Regions from separate parts of the Erwinia sp. L03-1 genome, predicted to be linked through region 1. Evidence: predicted binding sites of a transcription regulator. Region 1 holds the regulator's gene; the other holds the start of a gene.
The links. Region 1 encodes PhoB, which activates phosphate uptake and scavenging genes when phosphate is short. Its sites were predicted from a motif close to CTGTCATAAAACTGNCNNAT; they were not measured.

Region 1 (11,199 bases):
ATGGCCCTAAGTCTGGGGCCGCAGTGGGCAGATCACAGCGTGCGTTTGTGCCGACGCTATCTGGAAACCGATGCACTGCCCGTTGGCGCATGAGACAGGCCCGAGCTCCGCGTGGGCAGAGGCTGACAGTCGGGCAGGGTGCTGCTAATGCTGCCGCATACCTGATTGCTGAGCGAATTGATGCGGGTGCTGTGCTGAGAGCTGATTGCTCAGTGAAACGCTGCTGATACTTTGCTGAGAGCTGATTGCTCAGTGAAACGCTGCTGATACTTTGCTGAGAGCTGATTGCTGAGTGAATTGATGCGGGTGCTGTGCTGCATACCTGACTGCTGCCTGCGTTGCTGATGCACTGCTGGTGAGCAGAACCCGCGCCAGGGCAGTGCCGCCACCGATGGGGAGCGGCGTAAGCGACTGTTTTCGCGTAGTTTGCGCATTGGTACGATAATTGCTGCACCCTCAGTCTGTTCCTGACGCTGAGGCGATGATGATGGAAAGTGGCCTGATTAAACAGCCCGCCGTGATGAAAGCGCTGAACGCCAGCGAGGCCTGCAACCGGGGCGTGCTGGCCGCCGCCAGCGGCCTGAGCGAATTTATCAGCGAGAAGGGTGGCGACGCCGACCGTATCTTTGGCATGAGCGGCATTGACCCTGAACAGCTGGCCAGCCCGACGCTAAGCCTGGGGTTAGTTAACTACTGTCGGGTGATGGAAGAGGCCGCGCGCGCCTCGGGGTTTGACAACTTTGGCCTGCACTATGGCAAACAGTTTAAGCCACAGTCGCTGGGGCTGATAGGCTACGTGGGACTCTGCTCCGCAACCCTGGAGCAGGCGCTGCATAATGTGGTGAACGCCTTTCCCTATCATCAGCATAATACGCTGACCCGTCTGGTGGATAAGGGCGACTGCTGGCGTCTGGACTATCAGGTACGCCACGGCGCGATACTCTGCCGCCGTCAGGATGCCGAGCTGACGCTGGGCATGTTCCTGAATCTGATCCGCCACGTTGCCGGTAAGCACTGGGCACCGCGTGAAGTGCATTTTGAGCATCCCCGTCCGGGGCAGTGGCATGAACACTGCAAAGTATTTGATGCACCCGTCTGGTTTGATCAACCCTATAACTCGCTGCTGATCGCCAAACAGGATCTCACCCGGGCGATGCCGGACAGGGATCCGATGCTGCTAACGGTGATGCAGGATGCGATTCGCCGTCTGAACCGCGCCACACCGCAGCAGAGCCTTGCCGATCGTGCCCGTACCCAGGTTCATCTGCTGCTGCTGGGATACTCCGAAGTCAGCGCCTTCTCTCGTGCCTTTCGCCGCTGGTTTGGCATCAGCCCCCGCCAGTGGCGTCAGGATGAACTGGCCAGCTAAATAGCGCTCTCAGGCAGTGCAATCCGCGTACGTAGCAACGTGGCGCGGTATAGACAGGATCCAGGAGCCGCAGTATTCGCGCAGCCAGCCAGGCGAGCACGCGACAACGTATGATACCTGCGCGGTCAGCCATCCCGGCGGTCGTATTCATCAGCGCGGCGCGATTGTGACAATATTTTTGCCTGACAGGGCGGGCGGCGGTGGCGGCAGGTTGCCGTTACTGCTGACCAGGCTCCAGGCTTTCAGGCAGAGCGCTTCGTCGCCCGCGGTGCTTAGCACGCTATAACGGTGGTTTTTGCCATACTCTACTTCCAGCGTGCATTGACGGCCTTTATAGCGGGCGGCTTCGGGAAATTCAGACTGGATCCCTTCACGCATAATGTCGCTGTACACGCACGCATCCTGCGGAATGCTGCTGCGGGTTGCACAGATTTTCTTTCCCTGAGCCTGCCAGTCTGCCAGCGACGATCTGTCTTTTGGCGCTGACTGGCATCCCGCCAGCAGCAGCAACATACCCGCCATTCCCGCCGCGATAAGTGCGGACCGGTTCCCGTTTGATACCATTGTTAACCCTGATAGCAAAATTTCGATGTTATCCGCCAGTTTACCGCGTTAGCGAGGGGCTGACAGGGGAATCCGCGGCTGTCGGGGGATTTACAGATTATTCGCGGGTCGCACCGGGAGGACGCACGATGAACAGGATGCAGGATCGCCCGGCATGATTGCGATCCTGATGAAAAGAAGGATCGCGCGAGGAGCGATCCTTTACCCGACATGCGCCGTCAGTTACAGGTGCTTATTGAACCAGTCGAGCTGAACCTGGATAACGCTGTCAAAATGCGCGCCGCTGTAAATGTCATAATGGCGGGCGTTTTCTTCACAATAAAACTGCTTATCGGTCGCTTTTACCGCGTTATACAAGGCCTGCCCCTGAGCGGCAGGGTTAACGTTATCCTTGCCGGCCACCACGACCAGCGTCGGGCAGGTGACGCGCGCGGCGTTTTCCGCGGGTTTATACTGGAGCGTTTCCCGGACGGTGAGAAAGGGGATCTTGATATCCATCGCCGGATAGCGCGTCTTATTCTGCTCGAAAAATGCCTTTGATTCCTCATCGCTTAGCACGCGAGTGATGTTAACGAACATCTCTTTACCCGTAGCGCGCTTTTTATCTGCCATTTTCGTTAGCGTGGCGATAAACCCTTCCTTCTCCTCCGCCGACATATGCCCGGTAACGATATCCTCGCCGTCGGCAAAAGCCAGCTGGCTGACAATACAGCGGATATCGGCGTTATCCGCCGCCGCGGCAAATACGTGGCAGCCGCCGAAGGAGGTGCCCCACAGGCCGATACGCTGATTGTTAAAGAAAGGGTGTTGTTTCACCCAGTCGGTAACCGTAAGAATATCTTCGATCTGCATGGCGGGCTCAAGACGCCCACGCTCGCCTGCACTGGCCCCAAAGCCCCGGTAGTCAAAGGTTACGGTGCAAAAGCCTGCCCGGGTAAAAGCTTCAGCAAAAGGCGGTAACAGGATCTCCTGAATGCCGCAAAAGCCGTGGCACAGGATAATGACCGGCAGATTACCCAGCGTAGAAAGGGGTTTTCTGAGCGTCAGGGCAATGCCGTTGTCGAGCTGATGACTGATGGTTTCCATGGTTTACTTCTCCTTAAGTGAACGCTGTCTGACCCGCCGACGCAGTATTAATGCGAGGGGGTTTCCAGCTTACTGTAGCCCAGTCCGTTCATTTTACGTACTTTTATCTGAACGGGAATACGTTCTTTCATCGCCTCGACGTGGCTTATCACGCCAATGGTTTTGCCGCTGGCATTTAGCGCATCCAGCGCATCCAGCGCCGTATCAAGGGTTTGCGCATCCAGGGTGCCAAAGCCTTCGTCGAGAAACAGCGACTCAATGCGCGTTTTGTGGCTGACCAGGTCGGAGAGCGCCAGCGCCAGGGCCAGGCTAACCAGGAAGCTCTCTCCGCCGGAAAGGGTGCGGGTGTCGCGCAGGGCGTCGGCCTGCCAGGTATCCACCACCTGTAGCTCCAGCGCTTCACCTGCCTTGCGTTGTAGCATGTAGCGTCCGTGCAGACGATTAAGCTGGTTATTTGCCAGCCATACCAGGTGATCCAACGTCAGCCCCTGGGCGAAGCGGCGGAATTTGTCGCCGCCGCTGGAGCCAATAAGGTCATTAAGGCAGCCCCAGTCTTCAACCTGGCGTTCGCTGACGGCAATCTCACTCAGCATCGCCTGCTGCTGCTGTCGGCGGGCCGCGTCGCTGTTGAGCTGCTGGCGCGCTTCGCCCTGGCGCTGAGCATTTTCCCGCAGCCCCCGTGCCGTGCCGTCGACCGCGCCCTGCAGGCTGCTGGCATCCTCTGGAAACGCCTCCGGCCGGGTCTCAAGCCACAGCGCCAGGTTTTTCTCTGCCTGTTGCAGCAGGGTGGCGGTCTGTTGTAGCCGTGCCTGATGCTGTTTATGCTGGATCTGCAACCGCTGGATATGTTCTTCGTCCAGCAGGGCGGCAGTAAACTCAGCTTCGTCGCTAAAAGGGCTGGCCGCCAGCGCCATATTAAAGGCCTGCTCCCGCTGTGCCAGGCGTTCGGCCAGCGTAGATAACTGCTCAGTCAGTGAATTATGCTGTCCGGTCAGGGTATTTAACTGGTTTTGCTGCTGCTGCCACTGTTGTTGCAGAACCTGACAGGCTTCCGCTCGCAGCGTTGACGTAAGTCTGAGCTGCTGTTGCACCTCCGCCGTCTGCTGCTCGCCGAAGGCACGGTGACGCTGCTGTTTGACTTCAGTCAGCTCGGCAGTTTTTGCCTGAAGGCGCTTTTCCAGCCCCTCCAGGCTGGCCTGCCTGTCATCGATGGCTTCGGTCAGCGCCTGCTGCTGGGTAGCCAGCGCGGCCAGCTCAGGGCCAAGGTGAGTTAGCGCCTGCTCCGCCTGTTGCCACTGCTGCCACTCCTCTTCGCGGCGTGTTAGCCAGCGTTGATGCTCGCCGTTTTCTGGCGGCGTTAGCCCACATTTACTGAGCGAGGCGGCCAGCGTAGCACGCTGATGGTCAAGCTGTTGCTGCGCCTGCGTCAGGCGCTGCTCGCGCTCATTCAGCGTCTGGGTCGCAGTAAGCTGCTGCTGTTCGGTAAGCTGCCGCTGCTGCTGGAGAGCGTTAAGCTGGTTCTGCTGCTGAATCAGCGCATCCTTATGCTGCTGCAGCGTTCGGGCAGCCTGCTGAAGCTGGGTGAGCTGCGCCTGAAGCGTGATTTCCTGCTGCTCCTCCTCGTCCAGCCACGCTGTTACCGACGGCTGCTGTTCCGGTGCCAGTGACAGCGAAAGCGCGTCAGCGGTCGTCTGCCACTGGCTGTGCAGGCGGGTGGCTTCGGCCTCTGCCTCTTCCCGTTCCTGTTTAAGCCGTTCGGCCTGCTGCGTCAGGTTTTTGACTTCCACACCTTTCGCCGTCCCCTGGTCGTGCAACAGTTGCACGTCAGCGCTGAGCTGCGCGAGGCGCTGCTGTGTTTCAGAGGGTTGCAGGGCCTGATAATCGGCAATGGCGGGATGCTCGCAGGCCCCGCACAGCGGACAGGGCTGCCCGGCAGTCAGCTGCGCGCGGTGCTGTTCCAGGCTGACGATACGTTGTTCAAGCCTGTAGCGCGTATCCAGATCCTGCTGGTGCTGATGCTTCTCTTTCCAGTCGCGGCGTAAGCGCTGTAGCTGCTGTTCTGCCTGCTCCAGCTGCTGCCGCAGGGTCTGCTGCGCGTCATCCGTTCGCTGACGACGCGCGGCGTGCTGCTGCCACTGCTGCACCAGCAGCGCCAGGGTTTGCCGAAGTGGGCGCTGCTGATTGAGCGTAGTCAGTTTGGCCTGGAGTGTCGTTTCGGGAAACTGCTGCTGAAGAGTGGCGCAGTGCTGCTCAGCTTCGCTGACTTTGCGCTGGGCGAGTTCGCTTTGCTGTTGCAGCGGGCGAAGTGTGAGGTCCAGCCGATCGAGCTGCTGCTGCAGGGCGGCAACGCTATGCTGCTGTTCAACCCGGCTCTGCTGTAACGCAGTAAGCGCCTGCTCACTTTGGTGCTGCTGCTCAAAGTGCATCCGCCAGGGTTGCAGGGATTCCCCCCAGTCAGCCAGTCGTACATGATCGGTCCGCCACTGCTGATACTGTGCCTGCTGGGCGAGTTTATCCTGCTGCGCCTGATGATTGGTTTGCAGGGCTGCGCGACGCTGCGTCAGCGCGTGTTGGTACTCACTGACTTCTTTTGTCAGTTCTTCCTTTTGCTGACCCAGCGTCGCTAAGCGGTTATCCAGCGGCACGACCGTCTCCGTAATCAGCGTCTCCTGCTGCTGACGCTGCACTTCGTGCTGTCGCTGAGCTTCTTCGGCTTTTTGCAGCGCCTGAGTGCTGCTTTCCAGCTGTTCGCGAGCCTGCTGCTGCCGGGTGGACAGCACCTGCAACTGCTGTTGCAGGCTGCCTGCATCCTGCCTGAACTGGTTACGCTGCTGCCAGAGGGGCCGTAGCTTTTCCGCTGGCTCCGCGAGTGTGAGCTTACCCATCTCGGTCTGGGCCGCCAGCCAGCGATCTTCAGAGAGCTGGTGCTCAGTACGGGCGGCGGTAACGGCATCCGTTAGCGCGATCTGCTGGCGGTGCCAGTTAAGCAGATGCTGCTGCTGGTGCGAAAGTGAAGTGAGCGCCTGCTCATCTGTCTCAAGCTGCTGTAACTGCCCGGTTAACTGCGTAACCTCATCCTCCGTCAGCAGGGACAGGCCGCTGGCTCTGGCGAGAAGGGTATCAAGCGCGGCGCGGGCGCGCTTATGGTGCTCAAAGACGCTGACCGAAACCCGACCATAGATCTCCGTGCCCGTCAGTTCTTCCAGCAGCTCTGCGCGTTTATTGGCTGGGGCGTTGAGGAAGGCGGCAAACTCCCCCTGCGAGAGCATCATTGAGCGGGTAAAACGTTCGAAGTCCAGCCCGGTGAGGGCGGTGAGCATCTCAAGCTTATCCTTCACCTTATCGGCAACGATGGTGTTATCGTCGCAGCGGGCCAGCTCGACGCGGGGCACCTGGAGGTTTCCCTCTGCTGAGCCGCGCGCGCGGGTCTGGCTCCAGAACGCACGCCACGCCACACCTTTGACTTCAAACTCCACTTCGGCAAGACACTCCGCCGTATCGCGGGTCATCAGGTCGTTTTGCGCGTTAGATAACTTACCCAGCCGGGGCGTTTCGTGATACAGCGCCAGGCAGATGGCATCCAGCAGGGTGGTTTTGCCGGCACCTGTCGGGCCGGTGATGGCAAATAAACCGTTGCTGGCGAACGGCTCGGCGGTGAAGTCGATTTTCCACTCGCCCTTTAGCGAGTTCAGATTCTTAAAGCGCAGCGTCAGGATTTTCATAGCATTCCCCGGTGACTTATTTTGGCCAGCGTTAGCGTTTTCATAGCGATTCCCGGTGACTTATTTTTGGCCAGCGCTATCGTTTTCATGACGGTTCCTGGTGACGGAGTTCAGCCAGCCTCAGAGTTTTCATGAAGGCTCCTCATTTTCCATTTCTGCCAGCGTCTGGCTAAACAACAGGCTGGCGCGGGCCAGCTGCCCGGGGTCTCTCCCTTCCTCTGACGCCAGTCGGCGGGCGAAAACCTCCTGCACGCTGAGTTCGCTGAGCGTTTCGTTATCCTGGCGGGCGAGGGTCTGCTCGCGCTGCTCGCGGCTGCGGCGAAGCAGCACGACGTCAACCGGCAGCTGTTCGGTTAGCGCCTGGATACGGCGCTGCAGGTCATTCAGCCAGTCCTGGGTAACAATCTCGATATCCAGCCACACCTTTTTGCCATCCTCGCGAGGTTCAATTGCTGCCAGCTGGTGCTCAATCTCTTCCAGCGTGCCTTTGATCATCTGCATAGGTTGAAACAGCGGGATGGTCAGCGGTTCAACGCGGCTCAGTTTCCCGTCGGCGAAATCGACGATAAAGACGCTTTTTTCCTTACCCAGCTCATCAAAACTGAGAGGGATAGGTGAGCCGCTATAGCGAATGTGTTCGGTGTTAGCGATGCGTTGTGCACGGTGGATATGGCCCAGCGCGATATAGTCAGCGGGGGGGAAAGCCTGCGCTGGAAACGCATCCAGCGATCCAATATAGATGTCGCGTACCGCGTCGCTTTTAGTCACGCCGACGGTCGTGAGGTGTCCGGTGGCAATAATCGGCAGCGACAGGCCAAGGGCTTCGCGCTGTGCCCGCGCCTCTTGCCAGCACTGCTGATAGTGCTGAGTGATGGCCTCCAGCAGAGAGTGCTGTTTTTCATGGCCCGACTGCCCGGCCTGGCTGAGGGTGATATCACGAGGGCGTAAAAAAGGGATGGCGCAGAGTAGGGCGCCTGGCTGGCCGTCGCGGGTTTTCAATAGCAGAACCTGCTCACCTGGGGTATCGCTGGCTGCTGCGATAACGGTGGTGTTCAGGCAGGCGAGCAGTTCGCGGGACTCATTCAGGGTGGCAACGGAGTCGTGGTTTCCCCCCACCACCACCAGCTGGCAACCCGCCTGTTGCAGCTTCACGACGAAGCGGTTGTAGAGTTCACGCGCATAGCTCGGCGGCGATCCGGTGTCGAAGATATCGCCAGCGACAATAATAGCATCAGCCTGCTGTTCAACGGCCTGTACCAGCAGCCAGTCGAGGAAGGCCTGATGTTCGGGCGCACGGCTTTTCGTATAGAAAAACTGTCCCAGATGCCAGTCGGAGGTATGAATAATGCGCATGAAAATCCTTTGGTCAGCAAACCCGATGCGCCGATTATAAACGTCGCGCGGCAAAACCCCAGCCCGAAAGGGATAACCCGGTTGATAAAGCGGTAATTTACCGCGTCAGGGGCGTAATGCATTGTGTTACGTGCCCCTTGCGCCAGAGGCTCAGTGCCGTCGCCTACGGGTGGCCCGGCTCGCTACAGGCTCAGTGCCGTCGCCTACGGGTGGTGCCCGGTGCCTGGCGGTCCTCGCGCCGCGCTCGGCGCGGTTCCTTCGCTCCGCTCGTCGGCCTCTCGGACCGGGCATGACGTGACATCCCTGTCCCGGCATGCCCTTGTGCCAGCATCCCTGCTGGCCCATCCGGGTCTTCCTCCCTGCGCTCAGCGCTGCGGAATGCCTGTCACCGGGCCCCACCCGCCGGCTTATTGCATTGTGCTGGCTGCGGGTAAGGGCGGTGTCGGAGATTCCCGGAAACTCTTCGCCAGATATGAATGCGTGCAGGAAGTATGCAATGACCAAAATAGTTGGGATATGAAGAAAATCAGAAGACTGAGAGTGCACAGTTTATTGTGACTGGTTTTTTTGTGATGCAGATAAATGACCTAAATAGCGGCACCAAAAACTAAATCGAAAAGTGAGCCGAATCCTGCCCGAGAGCAAACCTTAACGGGGATAGGCTATGAAATCTGCGGACAGATAAACGGTTTTACCGGAGCAGCTCAGCAGCCCGCGGACAGATAAACGGTTTTACCGGAGCAGCTCAGCAGCCCGCGGACAGATAAAAGGTTTTACTGGAAGCAGCTCAGCAGCCTACGGACAGATAAACGGGTTTACTTAAAGCGGCCCAGAAGCCTGAGAGGTGGATAATCCCTGCGGGTGACGGGCAATCCGCAGCGCTGCGGCGAAGACGGAAGGCCAGGCGAGGGCAGCAGGGATGCTGCACTCAGGGAGCGGCGGGCAGGGATGCCCGCTCGCGACCGGGCCGTCCGGCCTGAAGTCGGAGCCAAAGGCACCATGCGAAGCGTGGCGCGAGGACGCCCGTCACCCGCAGGGATTATCCACCGACAAAGCCGACATTGCAGCCGACACAACCAACCGGCAAACGTCGAAACTGTCCACCAGGCAAAACCTGTAGCTGCGACGCCCGGCACCCGCTGGGATTATCCACCGGCACAGCAGAAATTGCAGCCAGCACAACCCACCAGTAACCGCGGGGATTATCCACCGACACAGCAAATAGTGCAGCCCGTCACCCGCAGGGATTATCCACCGGCGGCGCAGATATCCATCCCATGCAGCATAATTGCGTCTGGGGCTGGGGCTTTTTTCATAAATATGTCATAAAAGTGACGCATAATAACGCCGCGAGTCTCAATGACATCCCGTTACCGCAGCAGGAGTAATAATGGCTAAGCGCATTCTGGTGGTTGAAGATGAAGCCCCCATCCGTGAAATGCTCTGTTTCGTTCTGGAACAAAATGATTACCAACCGATTGAAGCAGAAGACTATGACAGCGCCATCAACCTGCTCATTGAACCCTGGCCCGACCTCATACTGCTGGACTGGATGCTTCCCGGCGGATCGGGCATTCAGCTCATCCGGCACTTGAAGCGTGAAGCCATGACCCGACATATACCGGTCATGATGCTCACGGCGCGCGGCGAAGAAGAAGATCGCGTTCGGGGCCTTGAGGTGGGAGCCGATGACTACATCACCAAGCCATTCTCACCGAAAGAGCTTATCGCCCGCATCAAAGCGGTCATGCGCCGTATTTCACCGATGGCGGTGGAAGAAGCGATCGAAATGCAGGGACTGACACTGGATCCCTCATCCCACCGGGTGATGTCCGATACCCAGCCCGTTGAAATGGGGCCGACGGAATATAAGCTGCTGCACTTCTTTATGACCCATCCCGAGCGGGTTTACAGCCGTGAACAGTTGCTTAATCACGTATGGGGCACTAACGTTTACGTCGAAGATCGTACCGTTGATGTGCATATTCGCCGACTGCGCAAAGCGCTCGAACTTACCGGGCACGATCGCATGGTGCAAACGGTGCGCGGCACAGGTTACCGTTTTTCCTCACGCTACTGATCTCGCAACGGAGTATCCACCGTGCTGGAACGCCTCTCCTGGAAGAGATTACTGCTTGAACTGCTGCTGGCGTGCCTGCCCGCGCTGGCTATCAGCCTGCTGATCGGCTATCTGCCGTGGCTGCTGCTGCTCTCCGTGCTGGCCCTGCTGGGCTGGCATTTTGCCAACATCCTTCGTCTTTCTCACTGGTTGTGGATCGACCGCAGCATGACGCCGCCAGGTGGGCGCGGCAGCTGGGAACCCCTTTTTTACGGTATTTACCAGATGCAGGCGCGAAACCGCCGTCGACGTCGCGAACTCGGCCATCTGATCAAACGCTTTCGCAGCGGCGCCGAATCACTGCCTGATGCGCTGGTGCTGACCACCGAAGAGGGCAGCATCTTCTGGTGCAACGGCCTCGCCCAGCAGATGCTCGGTCTGCGCTGGCCCGAAGATAACGGACAAAATATCCTCAACCTGCTGCGCTATCCTGAGTTCACCCGCTATCTGCGCCAGCGGGAATTTTCCCGCCCGCTGATGCTGGTGTTAAACAGCCAGCGGCACCTTGAATTCCGCGTAATGTCCTACAGCGAAGGGCAGTGGCTCCTGGTGGCTCGGGACGTCACGCAGATGCACCAGCTTGAAGGCGCGCGGCGCAACTTTTTTGCCAACGTCAGTCACGAACTGCGTACGCCGTTAACGGTGCTGGGGGGCTATCTGGAGATGATGGAAACGTCAGAGATGGAAGGCGTGCGGCGGCAGAAAGCATTACAGACTATGCAGGACCAAACCCGCCGTATGGATGGGCTGGTGAAGCAGCTGCTGACGCTGGCCCGTATCGAAGCCGCACCGACCCAGGGAAGGGATGAGCAGGTTGATATACCCGCGATGCTGCGGCGGCTGGAGGTGGAAGCCGCTACGCTCAGTCAGGGACGTCATCTGTTGCAGTTCTCCACCGATCCTCATCTGTGGGTTTACGGTAATGAGGAGCAGCTGCACAGCGCATTTTCTAATCTGGTTTACAATGCGCTAAACCATACGCCGGA
Region 2 (11,199 bases), 2.2 Mb from region 1:
AAGTGGCGAAAGAAAACAAATTCGCTCTCCCGGCAGTAAACTGCGTAGGCACTGACTCCATCAACGCCGTGCTGGAAACCGCTGCAAAAGTAAAAGCGCCGGTCATTATTCAGTTCTCTAACGGCGGCGCCGCATTTATTGCGGGTAAAGGACTCAAGTCCGATAAGCCACAGGCGGCGGCTATCCTGGGCGCTATCTCCGGTGCGCATCACGTTCACCAGATGGCTGAACACTACGGTGTGCCGGTTATTCTGCATACTGACCACTGCGCCAAGAAACTGCTGCCGTGGATCGATGGTCTGCTGGACGCGGGCGAAGCGCACTTTGAAAAAACCGGCAAGCCACTGTTCTCTTCCCACATGATTGATCTGTCAGAAGAGTCTCTGGAAGAAAACATCGAAATCTGTAGCGGTTACCTGAAGCGTATGTCCAAACTGAACATGACGCTGGAAATCGAACTGGGCTGTACCGGCGGTGAAGAAGATGGCGTAGATAACAGCCATATGGACGCATCAGCCCTTTACACTCAGCCAGAAGACGTTGATTACGCTTACGAAAAACTTAACGCTATCAGCCCGCGTTTCACCATCGCGGCTTCATTTGGTAACGTTCACGGCGTCTATAAGCCGGGTAATGTGAAGCTGACCCCACCCATCCTGCGCGATTCTCAGGACTATGTGAGCAAGAAACATAACCTGCCGCACAACTCTCTGGATTTTGTTTTCCACGGGGGATCCGGTTCTTCTGCCGCAGAGATTCAGGAATCTATCGGCTACGGCGTGATCAAAATGAATATTGATACCGATACGCAGTGGGCAAACTGGGACGGTATCCTGCAGTATTACAAAAAGAACGAAGGTTACCTGCAGGCGCAGCTGGGTAATCCTGAAGGCGCAGATAAGCCGAACAAAAAGTACTACGATCCACGCGTATGGCTGCGTGCCGCACAGTCTTCAATGATTGTGCGTCTGGAGCAGGCCTTTAAAGAACTGAACGCGGTAGACGTACTGTAAGTAATAAGCTGACTGTAACTGGTCGCTCAAACGTAGCGGAGGATCTCTCACGAGGTCCTCCGTTTTTTTTGGCGGATTTTTAATCCGGGAACTGCCGCGCCGGGGGAATCAAGCTTCTCCATCACGACTTATTTGGCATCTGACGACTTTTTTGATTACCCTTAATCTCTGGAATGTCAGTGACAACTGGCTGTGGATGGCGGCCAAAGCCGCTGCGAACAACAACAGGATAGTCGAATGGAAGATCTGAATGTAGTCGATGGTATCAATCATGCCGGAGGATGGCTGGTACGAAACCAGGCGCTGCTGCTAAGCTATGCGGTCAATATTGTCGCCGCTCTTGCGATTATCTTTATCGGGATGATGGTTGCCCGCGTCATCTCCAGAACCCTGAACAAAGTTCTGCGCGCCCGACATATTGATGCCACCGTAGCAGACTTTCTCTCCGCGCTGATACGTTACGCCATTATTGCCTTTACGCTGATTGCGGCGCTGGGAAGGGTCGGCGTACAAACCGCTTCGGTCATTGCCGTGCTGGGTGCCGCAGGTCTGGCCGTCGGTCTGGCGCTTCAGGGATCGCTGTCAAACCTGGCGGCTGGCGTGCTGCTGGTAACCTTCCGTCCGTTCCGCACCGGCGAATTTATTGATATCGGCGTGATGGGTACGGTACAGAGCGTACAGATTTTCTCCACCACGCTGAAAACGAGTGATGGTAAAGTTGTCGTGGTGCCAAACGGTAAAATTATTGCCGGTAATATCGTTAACTACTCCCGTGAACCCAACCGCCGCAACGAATTTATCATCGGGGTCGCCTACGACGCGGATGTGGATAAAGTCATTGCGCTGCTGCGTGAGGTGGTTGAAGCCGACAGCCGCGTGTTGCAGGATATGGGCGTGCAGATTGGTCTCAACGAACTGGCCGCTTCCTCGCTTAACTTCGTGGTGCGCTGCTGGAGCAGTGCAGGAGACCTGCAGAACGTCTACTGGGATCTGATGAAGAACTTTAAGCGTACGCTGGATGCGAACGGCATTGGTATTCCTTATCCGCAGATGGATGTTCACCTGCATCAGGCTAACGTGCCTGAGGCTGAACCCTCTGCGCCAGCCCGCAGCCCTTCCGGGGCGTAATAAGCGGTGAATACGAAGGCGGAAATCTGAATGACGGCCCAGCCGTTGTTCAGCACCTTCCGCCTTTACTTTCCCGCCTGGCATTAGCCTGACTAATAAACAATTAGAATTTTAAATTTCAACGACTCACTCCAGATAGATACACTCGCCTCACTTTTACCTCTGAGGTGTTACGGATAATCGCTGTCTTCTTCCAGGGTATGGCGCTCGGCGCGGCGTTGATCCTGCCGCTGGGGCCACAAAATGCCTTTGTATTACAACAAACTGGGGCGCACTACGCAGCGCCCTGAGTAGACGATGGACTCTGCAGGCTATGCCCTCAAGCTGGCACAGCAGGCATTAGGGAGCGGATAACAAGGCCTTATCGCCTGAGCCTTCAGTTTCCACCCTTATCCCCGACCTTGAACTAACGGCTGGAATTGACGTCAAAGTCTGGTTCGACAAAAGCCGCTAAAATAAGGCTGTTGCATGTTAACCGCATAATTACCTTAGCCTGCCGGTTATCGGCAGGCTGACTGAATAGCCCCCACGGAGGAACCTGGTGAAGCTTACTAAACTGGCGCTGGCCGCCATTATTGGATTAGGTACTATTCCCCTTACTGCGCTGGCAGATGAATTGCCAAACGGCCCGCACGTCGTGACCTCTGGCCAGTCCAGCATTGACGCCACCCCCGATATTGCCACGCTGGCCATCGAAGTGAATGTTTCGTCAAAAGACGCAGCAGACGCTAAAAAACAGGCTGACGAACGTGTTGCGCAATATTTTGATTTCCTGCAGAAAAAGGGCATTGATAAGAAGGACATCAACGCGGCTAACCTGCGTACCCAGCCAGAGTATGATTATCTGAAAGACGGTAAATCGGTACTGAAAGGGTATCGCGCCGTACGTCAGGTGCAGGTCACGCTGCGTCAGCTGGATAAGCTTAATGCACTGCTTGACGGTGCCCTTAAAGCGGGCCTGACGGAGATTCGTTCCGTAGATCTGGGCGTGGCGAATCCGGAGACCTACCGTGATAAGGCGCGTCAGGCGGCCATTGAAAATGCCACGCAGCAGGCTGGTGCGCTGGCGCAGGGCTTTAACGCTAAGCTGGGGCCGGTTTACAGCATTCGTTATCACGTTGCCAACTATCAGCCCATGCCGATGGCCCGCATGTTTAAAGCAGCCAGTGCGGCACCCATGACCTCGGCTGAGCAGACCTACGAACAGCAGACGATTCACTTTGACGATCAGGTTGACGTGGTATTTGAGCTGCAGCGGACCCCCTGAACCCAGGGGAGAGCTCTACTCCACCGGTCGTTTCAGCCGCGCCGACGCGTCCCCTGTGGGGTCGCATTGGCGCGGCTTTTCGTTATTCGCTCTGACGCAATACCCGATGACCATGGGATATCAGCGCGTCCGTTACCTTGCGCATCAGGCGGCTTTCCGGGGCGAAACGGTGCCAGTAGAGCATCCGACGCTGAAACAGTCCGGGCGTCAGGTCAATCAGCTCCCCCTCGGCCAGCTCACGCTCTATTTGCAGATGAGGGATCATGCAGCAGGTGGTTCCCTGACGGGCAAGCTGAACAAAGGCCTCTGAAGAGTTCACGATGTGGCAGGGGACGCTACCGGGTGACAGATCAAAATTTTGTTGTAAAAAAGCCTGATGCATATCGTCCAGATGATCAAACGCCACGGCCGGGGCTTTCAGCAGGGCCGATCGCGTCACGCCGTTAGGGAAATAACGGGCAGCGAAGTCTTTAGAACCCACGAACAGATAATCGAGCGCGCCAAGCTGGTCAATCAGGCAGCTGGGCAGCGGCTGCGGCTGAATACTGACCGCGCCGACCACCTCACCACGACGCAGCCTTTCCTGAGTGCGGCTCTCATCTTCCACCTGGAGATTCAGGCGAACCGGAGAGTCGGTTAATACCGTTTTTAACGCAGGTAAAAGCCAGGTTGCAAGACTGTCGGCGTTGACCGCCAGCGACAGCAGAAGCGGGGTGGTACCGCCGTTTTCATCACCCAGCCACTCCTCTTCCAGCAGCTCAACCTGATGAAGCAGCGCCAGCAGCTTTTGCCCCTGTTCGGTGGGTCGCGGCGGCACGGTACGTACCAGCAGCGGCTGACCAAACATGTTTTCCAGCTGCTTGATACGCTGGGAAACGGCGGACTGGGTAATACAAAGTTTCTGTGCTGCACGCTCAAAACCGCGCTCGCGAATGACTGCATCCAGCGCCTGAAGCGTACGATAATCCGGGCGTTTCATTGTTCGTTTGATCTCTTTCAGGTGAGGAATCAGCACTATGCCACATTTTTTCTCGCTTTCCCTGCGCAATAACGTGCTTAACCCTCCGCTTGTTTGTGGGCTGTCTTCCAGACTGACAACAAATGCACTGTTTTCTGCAAGGGTTGTTTTATACTACGCGCACACAGTATCAGTACGGATTCTAAACATATTATGACGCAGGATGAACTGAAAAAGGCGGTCGGCTGGGCCGCACTGAAATACGTACAGCCGGGAACGATTGTTGGCGTAGGTACGGGGTCTACCGCCGCTCATTTTATCGATGCGCTGGGGTCTGTCAGGCACCAGATTGAAGGAGCCGTATCCAGCTCCGATGCCTCTACCGCGTTATTAAAAGCGCTGGGAATACCGGTTTTCGATCTGAACGAGGTTGACTCCCTGTCGGTTTATGTCGACGGCGCTGATGAAATTAATGCCTCCCTTCAGATGATCAAAGGCGGCGGTGCTGCGCTTACGCGTGAAAAAATTATTGCCGCCGTGGCCGAAAAATTTATCTGCATCGCTGACAGTTCCAAACAGGTGGACGTATTGGGTCATTTTCCACTGCCAGTTGAGGTTATCCCGATGGCGCGTAGCTATGTGGCGCGTGAACTGGTCAAGCTGGGTGGGCTGCCGGAATACCGTCAGCATGTCCTGACTGATAACGGTAACGATATTCTCGACGTGCATAATCTTCAAATTATGGATGCCGTCGCGCTGGAAAAGGCGATAAATGCACTGCCTGGCGTGGTCACTGTCGGGCTGTTTGCGGCGCGCGGTGCCGATATTGCCTTAATCGGTACGCCAGAGGGCGTTAAAGTCCTTCAGTGAGGATCTGACCTGCGCCTCAGGGCGCGGGATAATTTTAGTTAAAAAACATCTTTTCTTTCAGACCTGGAAATATAGTGACTTATATCACATAAACTCCGCAGGTCGGCCGATCGCACTGGCGCGAGGCTTTACACCGTGATTATCTGCCAGTTTGCCCCCTGATGCGTCGCTGCCATGCTGCCTGCCGGGCAATCGTTTGTATTGCCGCAGGCGTAGATTTTGATACTTTGACAGAAGGCTGCCTTATATCTGAAAAATATTGTGAGGTCAGCTCCTTCTGAAGTCTGATAAATAGGGTCGGGAAATGTCAAAAGTATCACTGGAGAAAGATAAGATTAAGTTCCTGCTGGTGGAAGGCGTACACCAGAGCGCGATCGATAATTTGCGCGCGTCAGGCTATACCAACATCGAATTTCATAAAGGCGCGCTGGACAGTGAGTCGCTGAAAGCCTCCGTTCGTGATGCGCACTTTATCGGTATCCGCTCACGCACGCATCTTAGCGAAGAGATCTTCGCAGCGGCTGAAAAGCTGGTAGCGGTGGGCTGTTTCTGCATTGGAACCAATCAGGTTGACCTTAATGCAGCAGCGAAGCGCGGGATCCCGGTTTTTAATGCGCCTTTCTCCAATACCCGATCCGTTGCTGAACTGGTAATCGGTGAACTGCTGTTGATGCTTCGTGGCGTACCGATGGCCAATGCCAAAGCCCACCGGGGCGTCTGGAATAAGCTGGCGGCGGGTTCCTATGAGGCGCGCGGCAAGAAGCTGGGTATCATTGGCTACGGTCATATTGGCATGCAGCTGGGTGTGCTGGCGGAAAGCCTGGGGATGCACGTCTATTTCTACGACATTGAGAACAAGCTGCCATTGGGTAATGCCACGCAGGTGCGCTACCTGTCCGAGCTGCTGAATATGAGCGACGTGGTTAGCCTGCACGTACCGGAAACGGCATCGACGCAGAATATGATGGGGCCAGAGGAGCTGGCGATGATGAAACCGGGCTCGCTGCTGATTAATGCCTCTCGCGGGACGGTGGTAGATATTCCTGCGCTGTGTAAGGTGCTGGCCGACAAACATCTCGCCGGGGCGGCAATTGACGTATTCCCGGAAGAACCTGCGACCAACAGCGATCCGTTCAATTCACCGCTTTGCGAATTTGATAATGTGATCCTGACGCCGCATATTGGTGGTTCAACGCAGGAAGCGCAGGAAAATATCGGCGTCGAAGTCGCGGGCAAGCTGGCGAAATACTCCGACAACGGCTCAACGCTCTCAGCGGTTAACTTCCCGGAAGTCTCGTTGCCGATGCACGGTGAGCAGAGTCGTTTACTGCATATTCACGAGAATCGCCCGGGTATCCTAACGGCACTTAACAACATTTTTGCCGGGCAGGGCATCAACATTGCCGCACAGTATCTGCAAACCACACCGCAGATGGGCTATGTGGTGATTGATATCGACGCATCACATGAGGTTGCGAATACGGCACTTCAGCTAATGAAGGCGATTCCAGGCACTATCCGTGCCCGTCTGCTTTACTGATAATTGACTTGTCCGCCCGCCTTAATACGGCTGTGCGGTGTAGTTTAACCGGGTTTCCAGGCCGGACTTCCCGGTCGCGAGCGGGCATCCTTGCCCGCCGCTCCCTGAGCGCAGTATCCTTATTTCAGCTGCTTTTAGTAAAACCATTTTCGTATTTACGAAGTTCTTATTTTTTTGAATTTAAACGATTATCGAATTTGAATATGTCGACTCGCTTTTAAATTTGCTGACTTCAGGTTCGTGTATTTACCTGATGCACTCAAAACGCCGTATTCACCACTGCCAAACCTTAGAGGGCGTAATGATTACCGGCAGCGGCACGTCCCAGTCTGCTCCAGGTAGCGCCTCCACCTGCTGACAATCGTGAGCCAACCCTACCGGTAACAGCCCATGCTGCGGCCAGTACTGCAGCGTCCGGTCATAAAAACCGCCACCCATACCCAGCCGTTGCCCCTGCGCATCAAACGCCACCAGAGGTACCATCAGCACATCCAGATCGCTGAGCGTTGCCAGATTACGAATATCCAGCGGCGGCTCGGGAATACCCAGGCGATTAGGTGTGAGCGGGGTGCTGGCATCGTAGCGAATAAACAGCAGCTGGCCTGTGGAAAACGGATGCAGAACCGGGAGATACACCTGTTTACCGCGCTGCCTCAGTTCGGCTATCAGCGGTTTTGTGTTGAGTTCACCGTCAAAAGAGAGGAAAAGTGCGACCTTATGGGCCTGCTGTACCGGCGCAAAATTCATTGCGAGGATAGCTGCCTGATTAGCTGCATTGAGCTGCTGCTCTGTCGTCAGGTTACGCCGAAGGTGTCGAGCGCGCGTGCGGATCTCCTGGCGAGTGGGAAGGCTTATATTCATAAACATCACCCTGGCTGAGTGGCGGGTCCGAAAGCGGATTATCTACGGGCCGATCGCAGCAATGACTCAGAATCATTAGCGCGGTATACAACCTAATCCATCAGAATTCTGCCACAGGAACAACGAAACTTCGACCCCGACCGGGCAAACCGTCATCTCAGCACAGCCTTATTCGATCGTCTGCCCGCCCTTCGGGTGATTCCTGAACAGGGCGGTAGCCATTGTGGGCGTCGGGCGAATTCTCTTCTCTACCGACTACCCTTATCTATTTCGACCCGGTAATGATGCGAGGCAGTTTCTGAATCAATGCAATCTTGATGAAAGCGGCAAAGCGGCTTTTGCTTACGGTAACGGGATGCAGCTTATTGGCGGTGCGGCTTATGAGTAGCTTATGTGTGGAACAGGCACGGCTAAGTCGGATGGGGGGTGGGGGTTTAGCTTTTTCGCGGCAGATGCCTTAGAGTAAGCAGATGCCTTAGAGGAAAAGGCGTTCAGTAGCCAGGGGATGAAAACAGAACCCGTTCAGATGCGAAGCGGGGTAAAAATGGGGTATCTCCGAGATGCCGCCGCGGGCTGTAACCCTTGAACCCTTGGTTCAAGGTGAGTATGCCGTCGCAACCATCAGGCTTCTCGGACGGACCGAGCTTGCACACAGGTTACAGAGCGTCACACTCTGTTGGTATTAAATATCGGCTCAGGGGACGGGCCCGCTTGCAAACATCTCAGAGAATTTTTTACTTCACCGTCACTGTATCACAGTAAACGATGAGGTGTTATTCGAACTTTGGACCGCTACGTTCTGTAATGCGACCCTGCTCAAGCAGTGCCTGTTCAATAGTCTGCTGCAACATACGAATACGCTGCTCCATGTTACTGGCATAGTCGCGGGTTTTTCCTTTTTCCTGCGCCAGCTCATGACAAACATTCAACGCGGCAATAAAAACCAGCTGCTCGGTATTTGTGACTCTAGTGCGAACTTTTAAATCTTGCAACCGCTGATTGAGGTCTTCGGCAGCCAGATTCAGCGCATCTTGCTGTTCAGGCGGACAATTTACTCGTAAAGAACGGCCAAAAATTTGTAAATCTACGGGTTGTGCAGACATGCCACCATCCTGAATGATTACTGCGCCGCCAATCTCTATACCACTCAATGGGTTGAGAGGGGCGCCACTATAACTACCCCTAACAGAAGAAACAACCCCTTTCTGGAATCGTTGAGGCACCTGGTGGTAGCATACCACGAACTCATCCAGCCAACGACGATCAAAACGTATGCCACTAACAAACACAATGCCGGGCTATGACCAGCTGGCCTCAGTACTGACGCAGCAGGGCGTGGGAATGACGCCTGCTGAAATGCACGGTCTGATCAGCGGAATGATCTGCGGCGGTAACAATGACACCAGCTGGAAAGCGCTGGTTCATGACCTGACCAATGAAGGAATGGCTTTCTCTCAGTCGCTTGCTCTGCCGCTTCAGCAGCTGCACCAGGGCATTGTTGACGCGCTGGAGGAGGAGGGCTTCCTGTTTCAGCTGTATCTGCCCCAGGACGATGACATCACCGTCTTTGACCGCGCCGATGCGCTGGCCGGTTGGGTCAATCATTTCCTGCTGGGGCTGGGCGTTTCTCAGCCAAAGCTGGATAAAGTCACCGGAGAAACGGGTGAGGCGATTGACGACCTGCGCACTATCGCGCAACTGGGCTACGATGAAGACGAAGATCAGGAAGAGCTGGAGCAGTCGCTGGAGGAGGTGATCGAATACGTTCGCGTTGCCGCGCTGCTCTGCCATGATACCTTTACTCATGTGGTCCCGACCGCAGTGGAAGTGAAAAAACCGACTCTGCACTAAAGGATTGTTCCAGTGAATGCAGAGTGCAGGCGGGTTACGCAACAACGTGCAGCGGTATGACGCGCAATTATTTAGCGGACGGTGACCCACAAGGATTGCCCCAGGAGAGCTGATGATACAGCAAGAGTTCGTTCGTCGCCGGCAGGCACTGCTGGCTAAAATGGCACCCGCCAGCGCGGCGGTGATTTTCGCCGCACCGGAGGCGACCCGCAGTAATGACAGCGAGTACCCTTACCGTCAGAACAGTGATTTTTGGTATTTCACCGGTTTTAACGAGCCTGAAGCCGTACTGGTGCTGATCAAAAGCGCCGAAAACCATAGTCACAGCGTGCTGTTCAATCGCGTGCGCGATCTTACGGCGGAAATCTGGTTCGGTCGCCGTCTGGGCCAGGATGCCGCACCGGCCGCCTTGTCCGTTGACCGTGCGCTCCCCTGGGACGCTATCAGCGAGCAGCTGCCCCAGCTGCTGAACGGGCTGGATGTGGTCTACCATGCGCAGGGGCTTTACCCTGTCGCCGACGGCCTGCTGTTTGCTGCACTGGAAACGTTGCGTAACGGCGCGCGGCAAAACCGTTTTGCCCCGTCGACGCTCACTGACTGGCGCCCCTGGGTCCATGAAATGCGCCTGATTAAGTCACCCGAAGAGCAGGCGCTGCTGCGTGAAGCCGGACGTATCAGCGCCCTGGCGCATACCCGCGCGATGCAAGCCTGTCGGCCAGGCATGTTTGAGTATCAGCTGGAAGGTGAAATCCACCACGAATTTAATCGTCATGGTGCGCGCTACCCCTCCTACAACACCATCGTGGGTGCGGGTGAGAACGGCTGTATTCTGCACTACACCGAAAACGAGAGCCGCATGCGCGATGGCGATCTGGTGCTGATTGATGCCGGATGTGAATATCAGGGGTATGCCGGAGATATCACCCGCACCTTCCCGGTGAATGGTAAGTTCTCAGCGCCGCAGCGTGCCATTTACGACATTGTGCTGGAGTCGCTGAATACGGCGCTGAGGCTGTTTCGCCCCGGCACCAGCATCCGCGAAGTCAATGCACAGGTTGTCCGTATTATGGTGAGCGGGCTGGTCCGGCTTGGGGTGATGGAAGGGGAGGTCGACACCCTGATTGAAGAGCAGGCACACCGACAATTCTTTATGCATGGCCTGAGCCACTGGCTGGGGCTGGACGTCCATGACGTCGGTTTCTACGGGACCGATCGTGACCGCGTACTTGAGCCCGGCATGGTGATTACCATTGAGCCAGGGCTCTATATCGCGCCAGACGCCGACGTGCCAGCGGAATATCGCGGTATCGGCATTCGCATCGAGGATGACGTCATTATTACCGCAGAGGGGAATGAGAACCTCACCGCAGGCGTGGTGAAAGAAGCAGACGAGATTGAGGCCCTGATGGCGGCAGCGAAAGCACAATGAGCATTATTATTGCGGGCGGCGGCATGGCTGGCGCGACGCTGGCACTGGCCATTTCGTCTCTCACTCAGGGAAGCGTGGCGGTAACGCTGGTTGAGGCCAGCGAGCCGGGGTCGCGTGCGCACCCAGGCTATGATGGTCGCGCCATCGCCGTCGCGGATGGCACCTGCCAGCAGCTGGCAGCCATTAATTTATGGCCCGTGCTAAAACCCTGCGCCACGGCGATCACGCACGTTCACGTCAGCGATCGCGGCCATGCGGCCTTTGTGTCGCTGGATGCGGCCG

Region 2: serA (phosphoglycerate dehydrogenase) is a predicted target of PhoB. The motif match lies at 5,475-5,494, and genes of this name have one in related genera.

Annotation. Positions count from the first base shown of each region.
Region 1 is NZ_CM178762.1:3,418,917-3,430,115, reverse strand. It holds gene AC4PCC_RS15890 (phosphotransferase enzyme family protein) at 1-93, shown strand, start outside; gene AC4PCC_RS15885 (AraC family transcriptional regulator) at 488-1,369, shown strand; gene AC4PCC_RS15880 (cell envelope integrity TolA C-terminal domain-containing protein) at 1,520-1,933, opposite strand; gene uilS (UilS family quorum-quenching N-acyl-homoserine lactonase) at 2,156-3,019, opposite strand; gene AC4PCC_RS15870 (AAA family ATPase) at 3,067-6,741, opposite strand; gene sbcD (exonuclease subunit SbcD) at 6,871-8,094, opposite strand; gene AC4PCC_RS15860 (hypothetical protein) at 9,014-9,214, shown strand; gene phoB (phosphate response regulator transcription factor PhoB) at 9,485-10,174, shown strand; gene phoR (phosphate regulon sensor histidine kinase PhoR) at 10,196-11,199, shown strand, end outside.
Region 2 is NZ_CM178762.1:730,221-741,419, forward strand. It holds gene fbaA (class II fructose-bisphosphate aldolase) at 1-1,013, shown strand, start outside; gene mscS (small-conductance mechanosensitive channel MscS) at 1,251-2,141, shown strand; partial or broken gene AC4PCC_RS03420 (arginine transporter) at 2,342-2,404, shown strand; gene AC4PCC_RS03425 (oxidative stress defense protein) at 2,683-3,408, shown strand; gene AC4PCC_RS03430 (LysR family transcriptional regulator ArgP) at 3,491-4,387, opposite strand; gene rpiA (ribose-5-phosphate isomerase RpiA) at 4,580-5,236, shown strand; gene serA (phosphoglycerate dehydrogenase) at 5,541-6,776, shown strand; gene AC4PCC_RS03445 (5-formyltetrahydrofolate cyclo-ligase) at 7,050-7,637, opposite strand; RNA gene ssrS (6S RNA) at 8,186-8,369, opposite strand; gene zapA (cell division protein ZapA) at 8,411-8,740, opposite strand; gene AC4PCC_RS03460 (YecA/YgfB family protein) at 8,910-9,488, shown strand; gene pepP (Xaa-Pro aminopeptidase) at 9,601-10,917, shown strand; gene ubiH (2-octaprenyl-6-methoxyphenyl hydroxylase) at 10,914-11,199, shown strand, end outside.